Marinagarivorans cellulosilyticus: one gene and its partner. The protein of the gene in region 2 binds, or shares a complex with, the protein of the main gene of each other region. Links are inferred from orthologs where the notes say so. Each region holds a gene or a part of one and is shown on either strand. Other genes may lie near its edges.

Region 1 (9,344 bases), 240 kb from region 2 along the record:
CCTTGAGTTCTGGGTGCTCATTAATAATTTCTTTCAGACGATGCTGAAAGAAATTAGAATCATCCACAACCAAAACCGTATAAATCACATGCAACCCTACAATTATTCATTGCGGCAACCCGCTTTATTAAGGCACTTTATGGCAATTAAAATCGTTATGCATAAAGTCCACTTGAATATACAGCGGCATTAAAAAATATTTAAAAGCAATTATTCAAACCAATACAGATAACAGTTCAAACAAGTACAAACGCGCCTAATTAAAACCAGCAATACCTGTCCAGAAAAAGCAGCATTGCAATGCATTAAGCTAAAGCTACATCGCCCCAACATAGCGGTTTAACATACTGGGCACATCTAAAATTAAAGCGATGGTGCCATCACCGGTTATTGTTGCCCCTGCCATGCCTGGCGTACCTTGCAACATTTTGCCCAAAGGCTTAATGACCACTTCTTCTTGGCCAATTAATTGGTCCACAATAAAGCCCACCCGCCTGGTACCGACATTGACAATAACCACGTGCCCTTCTTCGGGGTTATCAATGGAAACAGGGCCTTTTACCAGCCAGCGCTTCAGGTGAAAAATGGGAATCGCTTTTTCGCGAATAGTCACGCATTCTTGCCCGTCTACCACATTGGTTTTACGCAAATCCATATGAAAAATTTCGTTAACACTCACTAAAGGCAAGGCAAATGTTTGCTTACCCAGCATAATCATTAGCGTTGGCATAATGGCGAGTGTTAACGGCACTTTAATGGCTATGCGCGTGCCCTCGCCCAACTTAGATTCAATATCTATAGAGCCATTAAGCTGAGTGATTTTGGTTTTCACCACATCCATGCCCACACCGCGACCAGACACATCGGATATTTCGTTTTTAGTCGAAAAACCAGGGGCAAAAATTAAATTAAATGCTTCAACATCCGATAAACGCCCAGCGGCATCTTGGTCCATTACGCCTTTTTCGACAGCTTTTTCCCGCAATTTATTCGGGTCCATGCCGCCGCCATCGTCAGTAATCGACAGAAGGATATGGTCACCTTCTTGCTCAGCCGCGAGTATCACTTTCCCTACGCGCGATTTGCCGTTTTCTTCACGTACAGAAGGCAGTTCAATACCGTGATCTACGCTATTGCGCACCAAGTGAACCAATGGGTCCGCGAGCGCTTCAACAAGGTTTTTGTCTAAGTCGGTTTCTTCCCCGACAAGCTCTAGGGTAATTTCTTTTTTCAGGTTACGCGCAAGGTCCCGTACAACGCGCGGGAAGCGGCCAAATACTTTTTTAATCGGCTGCATCCGCGTTTTCATGACTGCGGTTTGCAAATCGGCAGTCACTACATCAAGATTGCTAACAGCCTTTGATAAGGATTCATCATTGGCATCTAACCCTAAACGTACTAAGCGGTTGCGCACTAACACTAGCTCGCCAACCATATTCATAATGTCGTCAAGGCGTTGTGTATCAACGCGCACCGTTGCCTCGGCTGCTGGCGCGGGCGCTCCTCCGCCACCACCCCCGCCGGCAGCGGCGGCAACAGCAGCCTCTCGGGGTTTAGGTGCAGGTGCAGGAGTGCTTGGCTTAGCAGCAGCAATCGCCGTAACATTGGCGGGCGCTGCCGGTGCAGGTGTTGATGCAGGCGCTGGTGTTGGCGCAGGAGCCGGCGGCGTGCTAGCGGCAGGTGCTGCTGGTTCTGCGGGTTTTTCAGACGCTTCAGCTTTCGTCGTTTTTGCCCCGTTTACAGTAGGGCCTTTGCCAGAACCGTGTAATTGATCCAGCAAGTCTTCAAATTCACTGTCGGTAATTAAATCGCCGTTACCTTCGCTTGCGCTTGCTGCAGGCGCCGCTGGCGCTTTAGCGGCTGGGGCAGCCGGTGCTACCGAAGGCCCCTTACCCGAACCGTGCAACTGATCCAATAGCGCTTCAAATTCGTGCTCAGATATTTCGTCCGCATTGCTAGCTGCAGCAGGTTCACTGGTTGTTGCAGCTGGGGTTGGCGCAGGAGCCTCACTGGCTGGAGCTTTAGGTGCAGCGCCTGGGCCACCGCCCTTACCATGTAATTGATCTAATAGATTTTCAAATTCATCTTCAGATATTTCGTCACTACTGGCACTCGCTGGCGCACTTGTAGGTGCCGCCTCTGGTGGTTGAGTATTATCGCTAGATGGTTTTTCTGCAGGCCCATCGGCAATGGCATCTATGTATTCTTGATATTCATCGTCCGATAAATTCAAGCCTTCTTCACTAGGTGCTGCGGCGGCAGGCTCTGGCTCTGCTGGTGGCGCGGCGCTTTCTTGTGCTGCTGGCGCATTTAAATCTTCACACGAAACAAGGCGCTCTAAATGACTGACTAATTCCGGTGAAGGGTCTTGTGGTGGCCTGCGGTGCTGAACATCATCAAACTGCGAATTGACGGTATCAAGCGCCTGTAGAACGACATCCATTAATTCAGACGTTACAGGACGCTTGCCGTTGCGCAAAATATCAAACAGGTTTTCGGTTACATGGCAGCATGTCACCATGTTATTTAACTGTAAAAAGCCAGCTCCGCCTTTAACGGTATGAAAACCTCGGAAAATAGCATTGAGCAGATCTTTATCATCAGGGCGCTGTTCTAACTCGACGAGTTGCTCCGATAATTGATCAAGAATTTCACCCGCCTCGACAAGAAAGTCCTGGAGTATCTCTTCATCTTCACCAAATGACATAAATGCTCCTTAAAATCCTAAACTCGATAGCAGGTCATCAACATCATCCTGACCATTAACCACATCGTCACGCGTATCGGCGTGGATTTGCGGCCCTTCTGCTTCACACGGGAGATTGGCTTTTTTGGCAGCCACTGGGTCTGTATCTCGAGATATGCCCGTTACGGCCTCAACCTTACCGGCTATGCGCATTAGGTTAACCAATTCATTTTCAACATCAGTAACAAGGCCAATAACTTTTTTCAAAACTTGACCGGTTAGATCTTGAAAACCTTGCTCCAATATAATGGCTTGTAAGTTTTCATTAAGCTCGTCTGCGCCCAATGTCATTTGCAATAAAAAGCCATCGATGCGCGAATAAAGTTCGGCAAACTCTTCTTTGCTAACTTCTCTACGTCGCAACTTATCCCATTCGTCTTTTAGGGTTTTGGCTTCTCGGCCTAAATTAAGAGCGATGGGTGCCGCTGTTTCTACCCGGTCCATGGTTTTTTCGGCAGCGTCCTGCGTCATATTTATAACGTAATGCAAGCGGTCTGAAGCATCGCGGATTTCACTATCTGCCACTTCAGCATTAGTAGCTGCGCCATTTGTTTCGGAGTCGACATTAAAATTAACAATCGCGCTGTGCAATGCACGTGTTAACTGGCCAACCGAGTTAAACAAATGTTCATCCCGGGAATCCATAATGGAACGAATAACCGCAGAGGCTTCTTCGTAATCATTTTTTTGTAGCTGCTCAACAAGCATCGCAGACCGGTCTTTTAATTCACCGAGAAAGCGTTCGTTGTGATGCCAGTTATCTGTTGGGTCCATAATTTACGCCTTACAAGCAATAGATGCTAACCCTGCGGATTAGCCCACGCGTTCAAAGATTTTATCGATTTTTTCTTTGAGCACTTGCGCGGTAAACGGCTTAACGACATAGCCATTTACGCCAGCTTGTGCAGCTTCAATAATTTGATCGCGTTTAGCTTCGGCCGTTACCATTAATACCGGTAAGGTCACCAACCGCTCGTCGGCGCGCACCTGCTTTAGCAGCTCGATACCCGTCATGCCCGGCATATTCCAATCCGTGACGAGAAAATCAAAATCGCCACTTTTTAGCATTGGCAACGCCGTTGCTCCATCGTCCGCTTCCTGCGTATTGGTGAAGCCTAAGTCCCTAAGAAGATTTTTAATAATCCTACGCATTGTTGAAAAATCATCAACGATTAGGATTTTCATATTCTTGTCCAATGCAACCTCCGCAAACGGAATACCCTGAGTTTGAATTAACGGTTGGAGCTTCTAACTATTGCCACCACAAACATCCAGTTAACAATAACTAAAAGCGAGAAATCCGTGTTAAGTAACCATAAGTCTAGCTCGTCAACTGCAGCTAGCCAGTTTTCGTTGTAATTTAGTCGAGGGGAAATAAAAGTCGTACAAAACACCCCTGTGAATGCCGTCTGGCGGGCCGCAAAGGTAGCGCGAATAAAGCACTAGAAGCGCGAGAAAACAGCGATATTGACCTGCTAAAAAGAAGGGCTAACGCTGCCAGCCAGTCATGCGCGAACGAATGCGCATAGCCGTTTGGCTTAATATTTGGCTAACGCGCGATTCGCTAACACCCAGCACTTCGCCAATTTCTTTTAGGTTTAGCTCTTGTTCGTAATACAGGCTAAGCACCATTTGCTCACGCTCTTTTAAACCCGATATTACTTGGGTTAGCGCTACCTTCATGGCTTGCTTTTGAGCTGTATCGGCGGGGTTTTGGTGTTGTCTAGAATCTTCTGAGGTGAGTAATTCGTCGCCTTCTTCGTCAAAGGTGTCTTCGTAACTAAAGAGCTTAGTGCTGGCGCAATCTTGCGCCATGCTGTGATATTCATCGAGGGTCACTTCGAGTTCATCCGCCACTTGTATATCCGTAGCATCGGAACCGGTTTGGGCCTCTATTTTAGCAATGGCTTCGTTAATGCGCCGGGAATTGCGATGTACCGAGCGCGGCGCCCAATCACCACGTCGCATTTCGTCAACAATGGCTCCGCGAATACGAATACCCGCGTAGGTTTCAAAGCCTGCGCCTTTATCATCTTGGAATTTTTGCGCCGCTTCCAGCAAGCCAACCATGCCCGCTTGAATTAAATCATCCACTTGTACGGATGCCGGCATACGCGCCACCATGTGGTAAGCGATACGCTTCACAAGATAGGCGTAGTCTTCTACATTTATATCGCGCTTAACTTGCGCAGGCGAATACATAGCGGCCCCTGAATTCACTGGCCAACCATCAATTCTGGCCGCTCACCGACAGCAAGCGCTCGAAGAAGAATTCTAAATGCCCTTTGGCATTGCGTTGCACCGGCAGCTGGTCCAACTTTTGCGCAACAACGCGTATCGCTTGCGATGCTTTTGTGCGCGGTGCAAATTCTAAAACAGGTTTACGTGCCTGCACCGCCTTGCGTAAATTCTCATCAAATGGAATGGCGCCAATATATTGAATCGAGGCATCAAGAAAGCGTTCGCACACACCGTTAAGTTTGCCAAATAAGCGCTGCCCTTCTGCTACTGTGCGGCACATATTGGCAATGACTCTGAAACGCGTCACGCCGTGATCTTTATTTAAAACCTTCATTAGGGCGTAGGCATCGGTAATGGACGAGGGCTCGTCGCAAACAACAACCACAACTTCTTGCGCGGCGCGTACAAAGCTAATAACAGTATCGGAAATACCCGCAGCGGTATCGACAATTAACACATCCATTTGATCGGCGATTTCACTAAAGGCATGAATAATACCCGCGTGTTCAGCAGGCGATAACGATGCCATTTGCTGCACACCGGACGACGCGGGAATTACCTTCAAGCCGCTTGGCCCGTGCAACATAACCTGCTGTAAGCTGCGCTTACCACTGAGCACATCAGACAAATTAAATTGCGCATTTAAACCTAATAATAAATCGACGTTGGCCAAGCCCAAGTCAGCATCCATGAGAACCACTCGCCTGCGCATTTCGGCTAAAGCGACGCCTAAGTTCACCGATAAATTGGTTTTACCTACGCCACCTTTGCCACCAGTTACGGCGATCACTTTTACGGGATGATTACTCATGAACTCGACATCCTTCTATGTTTATATCTTTGCCAGCCCTTGCGGGACTTGGTTTAAGAACAATTACGGCCATGTTTTTGACTGGCCGACTTAACAAAAAAACAACGTGCCTCATCAAGTATAGAGGCTGCTTAAAGACTTGCATCGCCGTACATCAGGTGGCCGACAACGCCTGTGCGCTGTTTTCGTATTGGCGCGCTAGCTTAACCGCTTGCGCGACTAAATCGCTGGATGAAACCACGTGAATATCATCGGGGATTTCTTGCCCTGCTGCGGTATATAGCATTGGCACTTCATGGCTACAGACGGCGCCAAAGGCTTCGCCCAAGCTGGCGCATTCATCTAATTTGGTAAAAATACAGCCGCGCAAAGGGCTATTGCCGTAAGCATGTAAAGAGGCTTTTAATATTTGCTGCTGGCTATTGGCAGCCAATACCAATACCCGCTGCACGCCGGGGCAGACATCTAGTAACGATTCTTGCTCAATTTGTTTTGGGTCGCCTTGGCGAAAGCCTGCGGTATCGACCAACACAAGTTCGTATTGCTTAAGGCTCGATAACACCGCGTTCAACTGATGCTCGCCCTCAATAGAACGAACAGGCACTTGTAAAATGCGCCCTAAGGCTTTGAGCTGATCGTGTGCGCCCACTCGGTAGGTATCGGTTGTGACTATGGCAACTTTGCCGCGACCGTGATTTAACACATAACGCGCGGCTAATTTGGCCACTGTTGTTGTTTTCCCCACGCCGGTTGGGCCAACAAAAGCAAACGTGCCGCCTTGCTCTATAGGGTCGTGCGGGTCGACCGGTAGCTTGCGCGCCAGCATCGCCAACGCCTTGCGCCAGCAATTTGGCAAGCGCTCCTCATCATTGGCGCAAACTAATAAATCTTTAATTAAACCTTGCGATAAACCCAGTTGCTCTAACTGCGTTGCCAACTGACGTGCGCGGCCCGTTAAAGGGCTGGGTTCTGCACGCGGAGCGTATTGTTTTTGCCATATTTGCTCTTCCAACAACATGCGCATTTCTGCAATTTCGTCGTACAAGCTGTGTAATTGTTTGTTTTGTTCGGCACTATGTTCGTCGTCAAGGCCACGTGCTTTCACCTGCTGAGCAAAGCTGGCTACTTGTCGGTTTTGTGACATTTCTGGCGCCGGCTCGGTATGTTTTTGCGCTGGCGCTTTGGCCTTAAGCGGTACGTCGTATTCGTCATCGGTAATAGAAATAGCCGATGCAGCCTGCCCTTTTGCCGCTAGCATGCGTTCGTGCGCAGCTTGTATTTCGCTGGCTAAGCGCTCGGCATTGGCCGATGTCGATTCGCTAAAACGCGCTTTTTGCGGGCTGGGCTCGGCATTGTAATTAGGTTCCGCTGGCGCCTCGCTAGCCAGCGCCGCAACGCGAGTATTCGAGGCCACACGCTGTGCATTGTGGTGCTCTTCCCACTCGGTATCGCTGGCGAGCGGTTGATCCAGCTCATCATCAAACGATGCGGCAAAACGCTTTTTGGCCGCTTTAGCCGGTGATGGTGGTGTATCGTCCAAGGTAGCAATAATTTCTACGCCTTTTTCAGCGCGCTTGCTCGACAATATAATGGCATCTGGGCCAAGCTCTTCGCGCACTTTTTTTAATGCGCGGCTCATATCACTCGCCATAAATCGCTTTGTTGTCATAACCTACCTCCACCTACTCGGCTTAAAGCTGTAATCCTATTGTGCGGGTGCTTATCCTTGGGCTTTACCCATTTTGCAGTTCGCCGCCCACACTGGCTTGAATCGAAATCTCTTTGTTATCGGGTATTTCGTTGTACCCCAGCACATGAAGCTCTGGCAGGCTGAAGCGGGTAAATTTCACCAGCATCGAGCGAATAGGTGCAGCTACTAATAATATTTGCGCTACACCGGCAGCTTCTAACTTATTGGACGCTTCAATTAACGACTGATTAAGCCTTTCGGCTAATTGCGGTTCGATAAAGTTTGAAGGGTCCGCGCCAACTTTTTGTGCTTGTTGCAGTGACTGTAGCAACAAGTGTTCCAGCGAGGCATCTAGGGTAATAACATTTAATGTGGGCTCGTTACCGATAATGTTTTGCACAATTTGCCGCGAAAGTGCAACGCGCGCATGGCCCGTTAATGCCGCAATATCGGCGTTTTTATCGCCGTGTGCGGCTAGCGCTTCTACGATGGAGCGCTTATCGCGAATGCTCACTTGCTCGCGCAATAAATTTTGCAGCACCTTAAGTAACTGGTTAACGGTAAGCGTGTTAGGGACTAACTCTTCTACTAATTTTGGCGATTGCTCGGCTAATAAATCGAGCCACTTCTGCACATCTTCATGGCCCATTAGCTCGTGGGTATGCTTTTGCACTAGCTGGTTTAAATGCGTTGCCACAACGGTGGCTGTATCAACTACCGTATAACCGAGGGTTTGCGCTTGGTCTTTTTGGCTATCGTCAATCCATATGGCATCTAAACCAAAGGCAGGGTCTTTTGCTGGCGTGCCATTCACCGGGCCAAATACTTCACCGGGGTTAATCGCCATAAACTTGTCGGCAAACACTTCGCCGGCCCCTACCTCTACCCCCATTAAGGTAATGCGGTAAGCATTAGGCAGTAAGTCTAAGTTGTCGCGAATATGCACCGGTGGAATCAAAAAGCCTACGTCTTGCGAGAGCTTTTTGCGTACGCCTTTAATACGGCCCAATAATTCACCGCGCTGGTTTTTGTCCACCAATGGGATTAAGCGATAGCCCACTTCCAAGCCTAAAATATCAACCGGTGTTACATCGTCCCAACTGACTTCTACCGGCTCGTCGGTGGCTTGCTGATGCTCTAAGGCCGGCGCACTGCCACCACCGCCACTAGGCATTAATGGTGCTGGTTCGCCATTAATGGTTCTAGCGCCCATTCCTCGATCGTCGGTTTCGTCCACTAGCTCGGCCACATCACGCTTAAAGTGAATGTAATACGCTAACGAGCCACAAATAGCCGCTAAACCTAAAAACGCCACATGCGGCATGCCCGGGATGGACCCCATAATGGCCAAAATAAACGCCGCTATACCCAACGCTTTAGGCGAGGCAAACATCTGCCCGGTCACCTGGTTGCCCATATCCTCAGAGCTATTCACACGGGTGACCATAATTGCCGCGGCGGTCGATAACAGCAAAGACGGCACTTGCGCCACCAAACCATCACCAATGGTTAACAATACATATTTTTCTAGCGCATCCGAAAACTCCAGCGAATGCTGCGCCATCCCTACAATTAAACCACCAATAATGTTGATAATAAGAATCAAAATACCGGCTACGGAATCGCCGCGTACAAACTTACTGGCACCATCCATAGAGCCATAAAAGTCGGCCTCTTGCGAAACCTCGGCCCGGCGAATTCGGGCTTCGTCTTGGTCGATTAACCCGGCATTCAAATCGGCATCAATCGCCATTTGTTTACCCGGCATGGCATCCAAGGTAAAGCGCGCGCTTACTTCAGAAATACGCCCTGCACCTTTGGTAACAACCACAAAGTTGATAATCACAAGGATAATA
Region 2 (9,246 bases):
GACCCTTTAATAAAAATTCATTGAGCTTATGCTGAAAGTCCATCGCCGTTTTAGCGCCTAAATGCGGCGACGGTAACTCGCTGCTATCAAAACCCAGCATCGGCACAGCCTTTACCAAATTCACGTTGCCACTGGCAACACCAATCAATAAGCTTTCACCGGCAAAATCAACAACCACCAAACGCTCTTTAGCACCAACATTAAGCGTTTCACGTAGAACTAACTGCTTACCTCTTTTTAATGCCGTAAAGCCTGTACGTTTTAGCAACCCTGCCACAACGACTATAACCAGCAATACCACCATTAATGCACCAAGCACTTTTATTATTGAGCGCGCTGGGCTTAAACCAGATGTCGCCAATGCATTGCCCGTTTCTTTTTTATTCCCGAGTGGCGAAGCCAAAGCCGTAGTATTAATATCTTCCGCCATTGCGGTATTTTCAGGCAGCCCCCGTGCAACCAAAGGGTCTACAGCAAGGTTGACTTGCTCAGTTGCAAGCACCGGCGTCGCCTGCGCAATGCAATGCCCCGTTAAACTTAGCATCACAATAAAAACAATGAATTTTGTCATCGATGCTACCTCAGTTTTTTAATTCGCTCTGAAGGACTAATAACATCAGTCATTCGAATGCCAAATTTTTCATTGACCACAACCACCTCTCCGTGGGCAATGAGCGTACCATTCACCAAAACATCCAGCGGTTCGCCAGCGAGTCGATCCAACTCAATTACCGAGCCCTGATTTAGCTGCAGTAAATTCCGGATGGTAATTGCAGTACGGCCAACCTCCATAGAAATGCTGACAGGAATATCTAAAATGACGTCCAGATCCGGGCGGCCATCAACGCTCGCTGCTGCGCCAGTGCCGGCAGCAGCGGCAGGCTCGTCAAACTCCTCAAGATCAACCGCCTGAGCAGCCTCTTCCTCTACTTGCTCCTCCATAGCTGCAGCCCATTCATCGGCCATGCTGTCCTGATCAACATTATCATTCTCGTCATCACTCATCAGTTTCTCCTTCGGGCGCACCCGGCTTAAATGGGCCTGCTCGGTCTATTTGTTCACACACTTTAAGGGCTAGGTGCTCACCACGTTGACCTAGCGTGGTTCTGAACATAGGCACACCGTTGGCCGTTAACACTTGCATTTCTGGTAAATTTATCGGGATAACATCACCGGGGCGTAGCTCAACAATATCGCGCAAACTAATATCTCGACGGGCAATGTCGCACTCAAGTTCAACTTCCGCATCCATCACATCCTCACGTAACGCATTTATCCAGCGGTCGTCTCTTTCGTCGGTATCCGATTGCAAACCAGCATCAAGAATTTCTCTAATTGGCTCGACCATCGAATACGGCATCGTAATGTGAAGTTCTCCGCCGCCGCCGTCGAGCTCAACATGAAAAGTACTGACCACAACCACTTCGCTCGGACTAACAATATTGGCCATCGAGGGATTAACTTCTGAATTAATATATTCAAAATCAATTACCTTTACTGCGCGCCAAGCTTCTTTTAGATCAATAAAAGCCTGCTCCAATACCATCTGCACAACACGTAATTCTGTGGGTGTAAATTCACGCCCTTCAATTTTGGCATGTCTACCATCACCACCAAAAAAATTGTCAACTAATTTAAAAACAAGTTTTGCATCAAGAATGACCAAAGCTGTACCACGTAAAGGCCGAAACTTGATCATATTCAAACTGGTCGGCACATAAAGGGTATGGACATATTCGCCGAACTTTTGAATTTGAATCCCCCCAACAGAAACATCTGCAGTACGACGCAGTAAATTAAACATGCTTATTCGGGTATAACGTGCAAAACGCTCATTAATCATTTCTAACGTAGGCATTCGCCCACGAACAATACGGTCCTGACTTGTTAAGTCATAATTACTGACCGCAAGGGGATCACTGTCGTCCTCCGTTTCGACATCGCCATCATCAACACCGTGAAGTAAGGCATCGATCTCATCTTGTGATAATAAATCTTGCATCCCTTTACCCTACTGCATTACAAAGTTGGTAAATAAAACCTGCTCGATACTTGGCTTGCCGATTTCTTTCTCTAGAATTTTCTGCAGTTCTTGCAAGCACTGCTGACGAAGCAATTCTTTTCCTTCAGCCGTTTGCAATTCGTTATACATTTGACCACCAATCGTTAACACCAACGCATTGGTAATTAGAGGCGCATGAAGCTCGATAGCGGAAATGACACTTTCGTCACGGATTAATAAAGTAACGTCGACCTGAGCATAACGCTGCCGCCCCTTGTAACCGAAGTTAGCAATAATGGCCGGTTTAATCGGGTAGTAAATCGCCGGTTCTTTGACGTCCTCAACAACCGCTTCCTCAGCTGGCATTTCTTCTGCCGGAGGAGTCATCAATTTAAGGGCAAAAATAGTTCCCCCGACTGAACCACCAACCAGTAGTAAAGCCAATAGAACCAATAGAATCAGCTTCTTTTTGCCGCCGCCAGCTGGCGCTTCGGCACCGCTTTCTTCCTCTTCAGCCATGTCAAAAACTCGTCGTTTATTAAATTTTTTATCAATTAATTAATGACGGAGCAAAAAAAGGGCCACATAACTATTAAAGACACACATAAAGTTGTTAACACAGAGGCACAAAAAAGGCCGCGATATACGCAGCCTTTTTCGTCACATTTTTTAGTTGCTATACAAAGTGATCTACAGCCGAACGAGGAACATGCACAACATGCTGCTCGGGCTGAGCCTCCTCTGGGCCTCCTTGGGGTTCGCCACCATAAGTTTGCGAATCATCACTATCAGAAGCTTGCTGATCAGTCACATCCGCTTGCACAAGATCTAACCCCTCCTCATCAAACGAGTCTTTTAAGCGCTGCAAAGTGGAATCTAGAGCTTCGCGGACAGCCGCATTTTGCGCCGAAAATGTAACCGTCGCTTGCTCATTGGCCATTGATATTTTGACGTTTATCGGTCCCATATCCTGCGGGTTTAACTGTATTTCAGCTTGCTTAATATTTTGCGAAGCCAAATTGGCTGAACGTTCCGCAATTTGGCCAGCCCAAGCCGGCGAGCCAAAACGTACATTAGCCGAAACAAAAACACGATCCACTGCTGGCAAAGGCGCTTTTGGTGAAAGCTCTGTCGCGGGTAACGCAGGCTTAAAATCTTGCTCTTCTTGTAATGAATAATTTTGCTGAAAACTAAAACCTTTTTCGGGCATTAGCGCTTCTGAAGCACCCGCTTTAGCGGCAATCACGCCAGAGCCTTGCGCCATGAATTTATTGGATAATGCCTGAGTTAACTGTCCATTATTCATTGACGACAACATACCGCCCCCGCTTTGCGGAGTACCGGTAGGAAGAGTAGACTTACCTAACATCACAACCGATGCTGAAGTCGAGCTTAACTCGTCATCGCCGCTCACAGCAACCTCAGGTGTCGCATTCTTTAGCGCAAAACCTTTTATCGGCATACTGGCCAGCGCTTCCACTTTACCTTCCGAAGCCGGCGACTCCGTTAGCTTCGCTTGTAGCGGCAAATCGACCTTTTGTAGATCAAGCGCCGCATTCGGCCCCATCTCCGCGCCGACCTCTGGCGCCTCGCCCGCGCCAGATAACAACTCTTGAGGCTTAAGCCCCTCTGCTTGCACAGGAGAAGTAAGCGGCTTGACTTCCCCTTCAGTCAGAAAACTAGGCTCTTCAATAGGCAGTAATTCACCAGCCATGTCTGGCGCCGGCGCCAGCACGGCCTCAGGGCCGATCACTTGTGCAGAGGGCTCGTTTGTCGCTATGGGGTTCTCAGTAGATGTATTTTTATCATTATTGACCTTACCCTCATCGCCTTGACTATTTTTTTGTGCCGCCCTAGCCATCGCTTTTTTAAAGTCTTTTGCATCCTGCGCTTGTTGAGTATCACTAGCGGAGCTTTGTCCAGCGCGACCATCCGCGGATGCAGCTTCGCGACTGGCGTTTTGCTTTTTAGGCGCGTGATTAGCAACAGGCTTATCTAGCATGTTTAAAGCAGAGGCATGAGTCGTCATTATTTCGTCCTGCAGATTAAGTCTTGTATCAAAACTAAGAGAATGCAGAAACTACGCCAATGGTTAACAAAAGATTACAGCGCAAGGTTTATAGCTTTATTGCGCACACTATGGATATAACGAAAGCTGTAAATACAGCCAAAAAACTGTTTGAAGTCAGTTTTTTGGCGTACCTGGGCTTATCAACAGAGGGAATGCGCAACCGACAATTAGGCAACGCTAAAATCTTGCAAAGCTTGGCAAACAGCGGAAAATTCTTTCACAACAGCGGAAAATATTGGTTCGGCACCGGCAAGGTTTTGCGCATGTCCCATTGCCTCAAGCTGACCACAATAATCGGCCAATAAATTTGCCCCGACATTGCGGCTACTGCCTTTTAGACCGTGAGCTTCGGCATAGAGGACTTCTGCACTACCAGCAGATAAGGCTTCTTGCATTTTATCTATTCGCGCTTGACCATCAAGAATAAAACGCTCAACCAAAACCTCAAAACCCTCGGCTAACAATTCTTTAAGCTCGGCCAACACACCTAGGTTTACAGACTCCATCATAGGCTCCACATTAATCTTCAGTACTCCAACGGAAAACCGCTTCGATGCGGTTACCAGGAACATTAATCGTTAATCGCTCACAAATTGAATCTATCAGCTGCAACCCCCGGCCAAAATAATTCGGGTGCAGATCCCCTTTTTCGGTCTTCACCACCTCGTCCTCTTTAACAAAACCTTTACCACTATCAGTAAAGCGAATCGTTAATAAGCCGCCATCGACCTCAAGCTGGTGCTCAAAGTCAATTGTTACCCAACCATCTTGAAGCTGCTCTAGCCCTTCTTTGCGCAGCTTATAATAAGTTGCAAAGCCCTCGGGTGATGATTTAAGTTTTGATGATAATCCCAGAACACCATGCTCAACTGCATTATTAAATAATTCAGAAAGTACAGTGTACAAAACCGAACTGCTTTGGCGAAGGTGTGGAACCTCCGAAATGACGTTTAACAGCAACGGTAGCGGGTCAAACGTTTTTAATGACGAGGTATTTAATTTTAACGTCATTGCCCAGTCCGCTAGGCTACCACGTGATTTAGGTGCACTTTTTAAAACTTTTTCAGCCACTTCGTCGTTGGGCATTTCCAAAGAAACAATCGAGACGTCATCATCGCCATCGCTGTCGCCAATATGGTTTTGCACACTTTTAAGCACGGTATCGAAAATAGTATCCACCGGGCTCTGAGCATACAAAATGGCATTTAAGCGCTCCTCGCCAAACATGTTTCCATCGGGTTTTCGGGCTTCGATAATGCCATCGGACCATAAAAATAGCTGATCGCCTTCGGCCATTTCATAGCGTGCTGGCGTATGGTTAAATTCCCGGTTAGATAAAACGCCCAACGGCAAATTAGTCGAGCGAATAACATCGAACTGACGACTCTCAGCACGATAGATGCCACCTTCGGGTAACCCACCAGACCAAATCAATGCGCGTTTTTTATGGAAGCTTAAATCTACCGCCGTGGCGCAGCAAAAAAGGCCTACCGGCAAAGTATGGTAGAGCTTGCCATTAACCTCGCGAATAATATCGCCGATACTAAAGCCTTTTCTGGCCATACCATGAAAAATTGATGCCAAAGGCATAGAGCCGATAGCCGCAGGTAAACCATGCCCGGTAAAATCACCCAATAAAAGCAACAAGCTGCCGGTTGGGCTTAAATCTGCAAGAATGACATCACCATTAAATACCGCAAGCGCAGACATATAGTATTTAATAATGGGCAAATCTAACGTACCCGCATAGGTGATTTTGTCAAACACCTGCTTTGCCACTTCTTGCTCTTGCATTAAATGGGTGTTATTTAATTCAATTTGATCGCGCTGACGAATCATTGTTTGATTCATTTCGCGCATGCGATAAAACGCTTTAATTTTGGCTTCAATAATTACCGCGTTATACGGCTTAGATAAAAAATCATCGCCACCGGCTTCTAAGCAGGTAGCCAAGGATTCAGCATCGGCAAGTGATGTTAGAAATACAATCGGGGTAAATACATCGCCAGACATTTCTCGGATTTTACGTGCCGCCTCAATACCATTTAAGTTCGGCATTAATACATCTAAAAAAACAAGGTCTGGATTATGACGTTCGAATTGCTCGACGGCCTGCAGGCCATCCTCGGCCATAATGACGTGGTAGCCTCCCTTTCTTAGCATGGATTCAAGGATCATCCGATCCACGGCGGAATCTTCGGCGACTAAAATCTTTACGAGCGCCTCTTGCACTTCATCAGTTTTGTCGCCCATCCTACCCTGCTCCATCTATAGCCAGCTTTAAATCACTAAACCTTACCTACATCTTGGTTTAAGCGATAACAAACGTATTTTTGACTACTGAATGCTAAATAGCTTTTCGAAACTTGATATCGCAAAAATCTTTTTAACTTCTGGCGAGCAATTAGAAATTGTAATTGATGCGCGGTCACCGCCGGCAAAGTCGCGCAATACCAACAACATACCCAGCGCAGAGCTATCGAGATACTCCGCTTTACGCAAATTTACCTCGTACCCTTCCAAACCACTCCCACCTTCATAACAACTACGAAACTCGTCAAGTGAGCTTGCATCAAAACGACCATCAACCTCAATCATTAATGTTTTGCCATCACCAGAAACCGAAGAGTTAATTGACATGGGTAAGTCCACCTTTAATACCAAATCTAATAATAGCGATTATCGCCGTGAAAGCCTGAACGGCCATAATCCAAGAATAGTCCAAAACTGTAATTGCGCGAGAACTCAGGCAAAGTTGTCCAATTTGGGGATAAGCGGTAGTTTTTGATATGATCAGCGCCGCCAAAATGACTACAGCATAGGCGCTGCGCGCGCCAGCAGACCTAAACCCGTTTTAAATGAGCACACGCTATGATCGCGATCGACCTAGACGCCGAACTACAAAAGAAAAGCCCCCGCGAAATCCTCAAGTACGCCCTCGAAACACATGACAATATCGCCATTTCTTTTAGTGGTGCCGAAGATGTTGTACTGGTTGATATAGCCAGCAAAATTCGCCCAGACATCAACGTTTTCACGCTAGATACCGGGCGCCTGCACCCAGAGACGTACAGTTTTATCGATCGCGTGCGCAACCACTACAACATTGATATCGAGCTTATGTTTCCGCAAGCAGAGGCAGTACAAACGCTAGTCAAAGAAAAGGGGCTGTTTAGCTTTTACCAAGACAACCATCAAGAATGCTGCGGCATCCGCAAGATAGAGCCCTTAAAGCGCAAACTGGCAACTGTGGATGCTTGGGTGACTGGCCAGCGTAAAGATCAAAGCCCAGGCACAAGAATGGGCATTCCTGTTATTCAAAACGATGCCGTATTTGCGGGCGCCGACCGCGAGCTTACAAAGTACAACCCGCTGGCAAACTGGTCTTCAGAAGATGTGTGGATGCATATTCGCGCCTTAGAAGTACCCTATAACACCTTGCACGACCAAGGCTTTATCTCCATTGGTTGCCAGCCGTGTACCAAGCCTGTTGGCCCCAATCAACACGAGCGCGAAGGCCGCTGGTGGTGGGAAGATGCCACAAAAAAAGAATGTGGCCTACACAACGAAAACCTAAAGGACTAACCACAAAGCGCAGACATAAAAAAGGCCTCGTTTGAGGCCTTTTTATTTAATGCTCGGCAATCTTAATATTCGGGCAGCTGTATATCAGCCAACAATTCATCCAGCTCTATTTTCGAGCTACAGTTAAACGCGCTATCGACCAATTGCTTGGTTAAATGGGGCGCAAACAACTCGATAAAATCGTACATAAAGCCTCGCAAGAATGTCCCTCGCCTAAAGGCCAAACGCGTTGTGCTCGGTTTGAACAAGTGACTAGCATCTAGCGCCACTAGGTCTGAGTCCGTTTCGACGTTGTAGGCTTGCTTGGCGACAATACCAACCCCCAAACCTAGGCGAACATAGGTTTTAATAACGTCGGCATCGGCTGCGGTAAATACAACTTTCGGCGCCAAGCCATGCTCCATAAAAGCTTCGTCTAGCTTAGAGCGCCCAGTAAAGCCAAAAACATAGGTCACTAGAGGGTGGTTAGCCACATCTTGAATAGTTAACTCTGAGAGCTGGCATAACGGGTGATTCTTAGGCACCAATATGCAGCGGTTCCAGTTGTAGCACGGCAGCATAATAAGGTCGCTGAATAAGTCCATTGCCTCTGTCGCTATCGCGAAATCAACCGAGCCATCGGCAGCCATTTCAGAAATCTGCATGGGCGTGCCTTGGTTTAGCTGCAGTGACACATCGGGGTATTCGCTAATAAACTTGGAAATGATATTGGGCAATACATAGCGCGCTTGGGTGTGCGTTGTGGCAATAGAAAGACTGCCTTTACGCTCATCGCTGAATTCCTGCGCCACCTGCTTAATACTCTCGACTTTACGCAAGATTTCACCCGCGGTGCGCAATATAGCCTCGCCTGCAGGGGTAATTCGGGTAAGGTGCTTGCCACTGCGGGAGAAGACCTCCACACCCAGCTCATCCTCCAAAAGACGAATTTGTTTACTAATACCGGGTTGAGATGTATACAAGCTTTGAGCGGTTGCAGACACATTAAGATCGTGATGCGCAACTTCCCAGATATATCGTAACTGCTGGAGTTTCATTATGCCCTCCGATTGGCGGCAATATTATTAACGTTAAACAAATGGAAGCGGTAAAACACAGTAATAAACGAAGTATTAGAGCAAAAACACGCGCTCATCAATTTACTTATAAAAATATAAATAAATATTCTTTTGAAGAATAGATGCAAATCAGTATATTTGCCAACCTCTTTATAACTCTTAATGTAGCACTCACCAAGCCGAGCGGCGAATGTGTTTGCGATCTTACCCCCAAATTATTGAATTAGTAGGTGTCTTGTTGATAGATTTTCTATTTTACATCCTTGCCGGTGCAGGCGTAGGTCTAGCTGTAGGCCTTACCGGTGTTGGCGGCGGCTCGCTAATGACACCGCTACTAATCCTTTGGGGCATCCCTGAGAAAATCGCCATAGGCACCGATTTACTCTACGCCGCCATCACCAAAGCCGGTGGCGCATGGACCCACGCCAAACAACGCAGTGTACGCTGGGATGTGGTGGCACTGCTGGCGGCCGGCAGTATTCCTGCCTCAATGCTCACCAGCCTTGCGCTTAGCTACTTAGTAAATGACA

Evidence for each region.
Region 1: the proteins of fliM (region 2) and cheY are in contact, whole or in part, in a crystal structure (PDB 1F4V), measured with the Escherichia coli proteins. The link is inferred for Marinagarivorans cellulosilyticus from one-to-one orthologs.

The regions. Positions count from the first base shown.
Region 1 is NZ_AP023086.1:4,267,189-4,276,532, forward strand. The notes cover bases 2,252-5,114. They hold cheY (chemotaxis response regulator CheY), read right to left. Parts: upstream 3,944-5,114; coding sequence 3,560-3,943; downstream 2,252-3,559. Other genes in these bases: MARGE09_RS17550 (chemotaxis protein CheA), read right to left, coding at 2,252-2,707; MARGE09_RS17555 (protein phosphatase CheZ), read right to left, coding at 2,717-3,520; MARGE09_RS17565 (RNA polymerase sigma factor FliA), read right to left, coding at 4,235-4,948; MARGE09_RS17570 (MinD/ParA family protein), read right to left, coding at 4,977-5,114. In the rest of the region: MARGE09_RS17545 (protein-glutamate methylesterase/protein-glutamine glutaminase), read right to left, coding at 1-88; more of MARGE09_RS17550, read right to left, coding at 317-2,251; more of MARGE09_RS17570, read right to left, coding at 5,115-5,798; flagellar biosynthesis GTPase FlhF, read right to left, coding at 5,953-7,467; flagellar biosynthesis protein FlhA, read right to left, coding at 7,532-9,344. UniProt on the Escherichia coli protein: Involved in the transmission of sensory signals from the chemoreceptors to the flagellar motors.
Region 2 is NZ_AP023086.1:4,028,540-4,037,785, forward strand. Bases 1-2,765 are described here. They hold fliM (flagellar motor switch protein FliM), read right to left. Parts: upstream 2,003-2,765; coding sequence 998-2,002; downstream 1-997. Other genes in these bases: MARGE09_RS16385 (flagellar biosynthetic protein FliO), read right to left, coding at 1-571; fliN (flagellar motor switch protein FliN), read right to left, coding at 577-1,005; MARGE09_RS16400 (flagellar basal body-associated FliL family protein), read right to left, coding at 2,012-2,521; MARGE09_RS16405 (flagellar hook-length control protein FliK), read right to left, coding at 2,679-2,765. Also shown: more of MARGE09_RS16405, read right to left, coding at 2,766-4,031; MARGE09_RS16410 (Hpt domain-containing protein), read right to left, coding at 4,241-4,582; MARGE09_RS16415 (fused response regulator/phosphatase), read right to left, coding at 4,593-6,326; MARGE09_RS16420 (STAS domain-containing protein), read right to left, coding at 6,411-6,713; MARGE09_RS16425 (phosphoadenylyl-sulfate reductase), read left to right, coding at 6,945-7,658; HTH-type transcriptional regulator CysB, read right to left, coding at 7,721-8,695; MARGE09_RS16435 (sulfite exporter TauE/SafE family protein), read left to right, coding at 8,955-9,246. UniProt on the Escherichia coli protein: FliM is one of three proteins (FliG, FliN, FliM) that forms the rotor-mounted switch complex (C ring), located at the base of the basal body.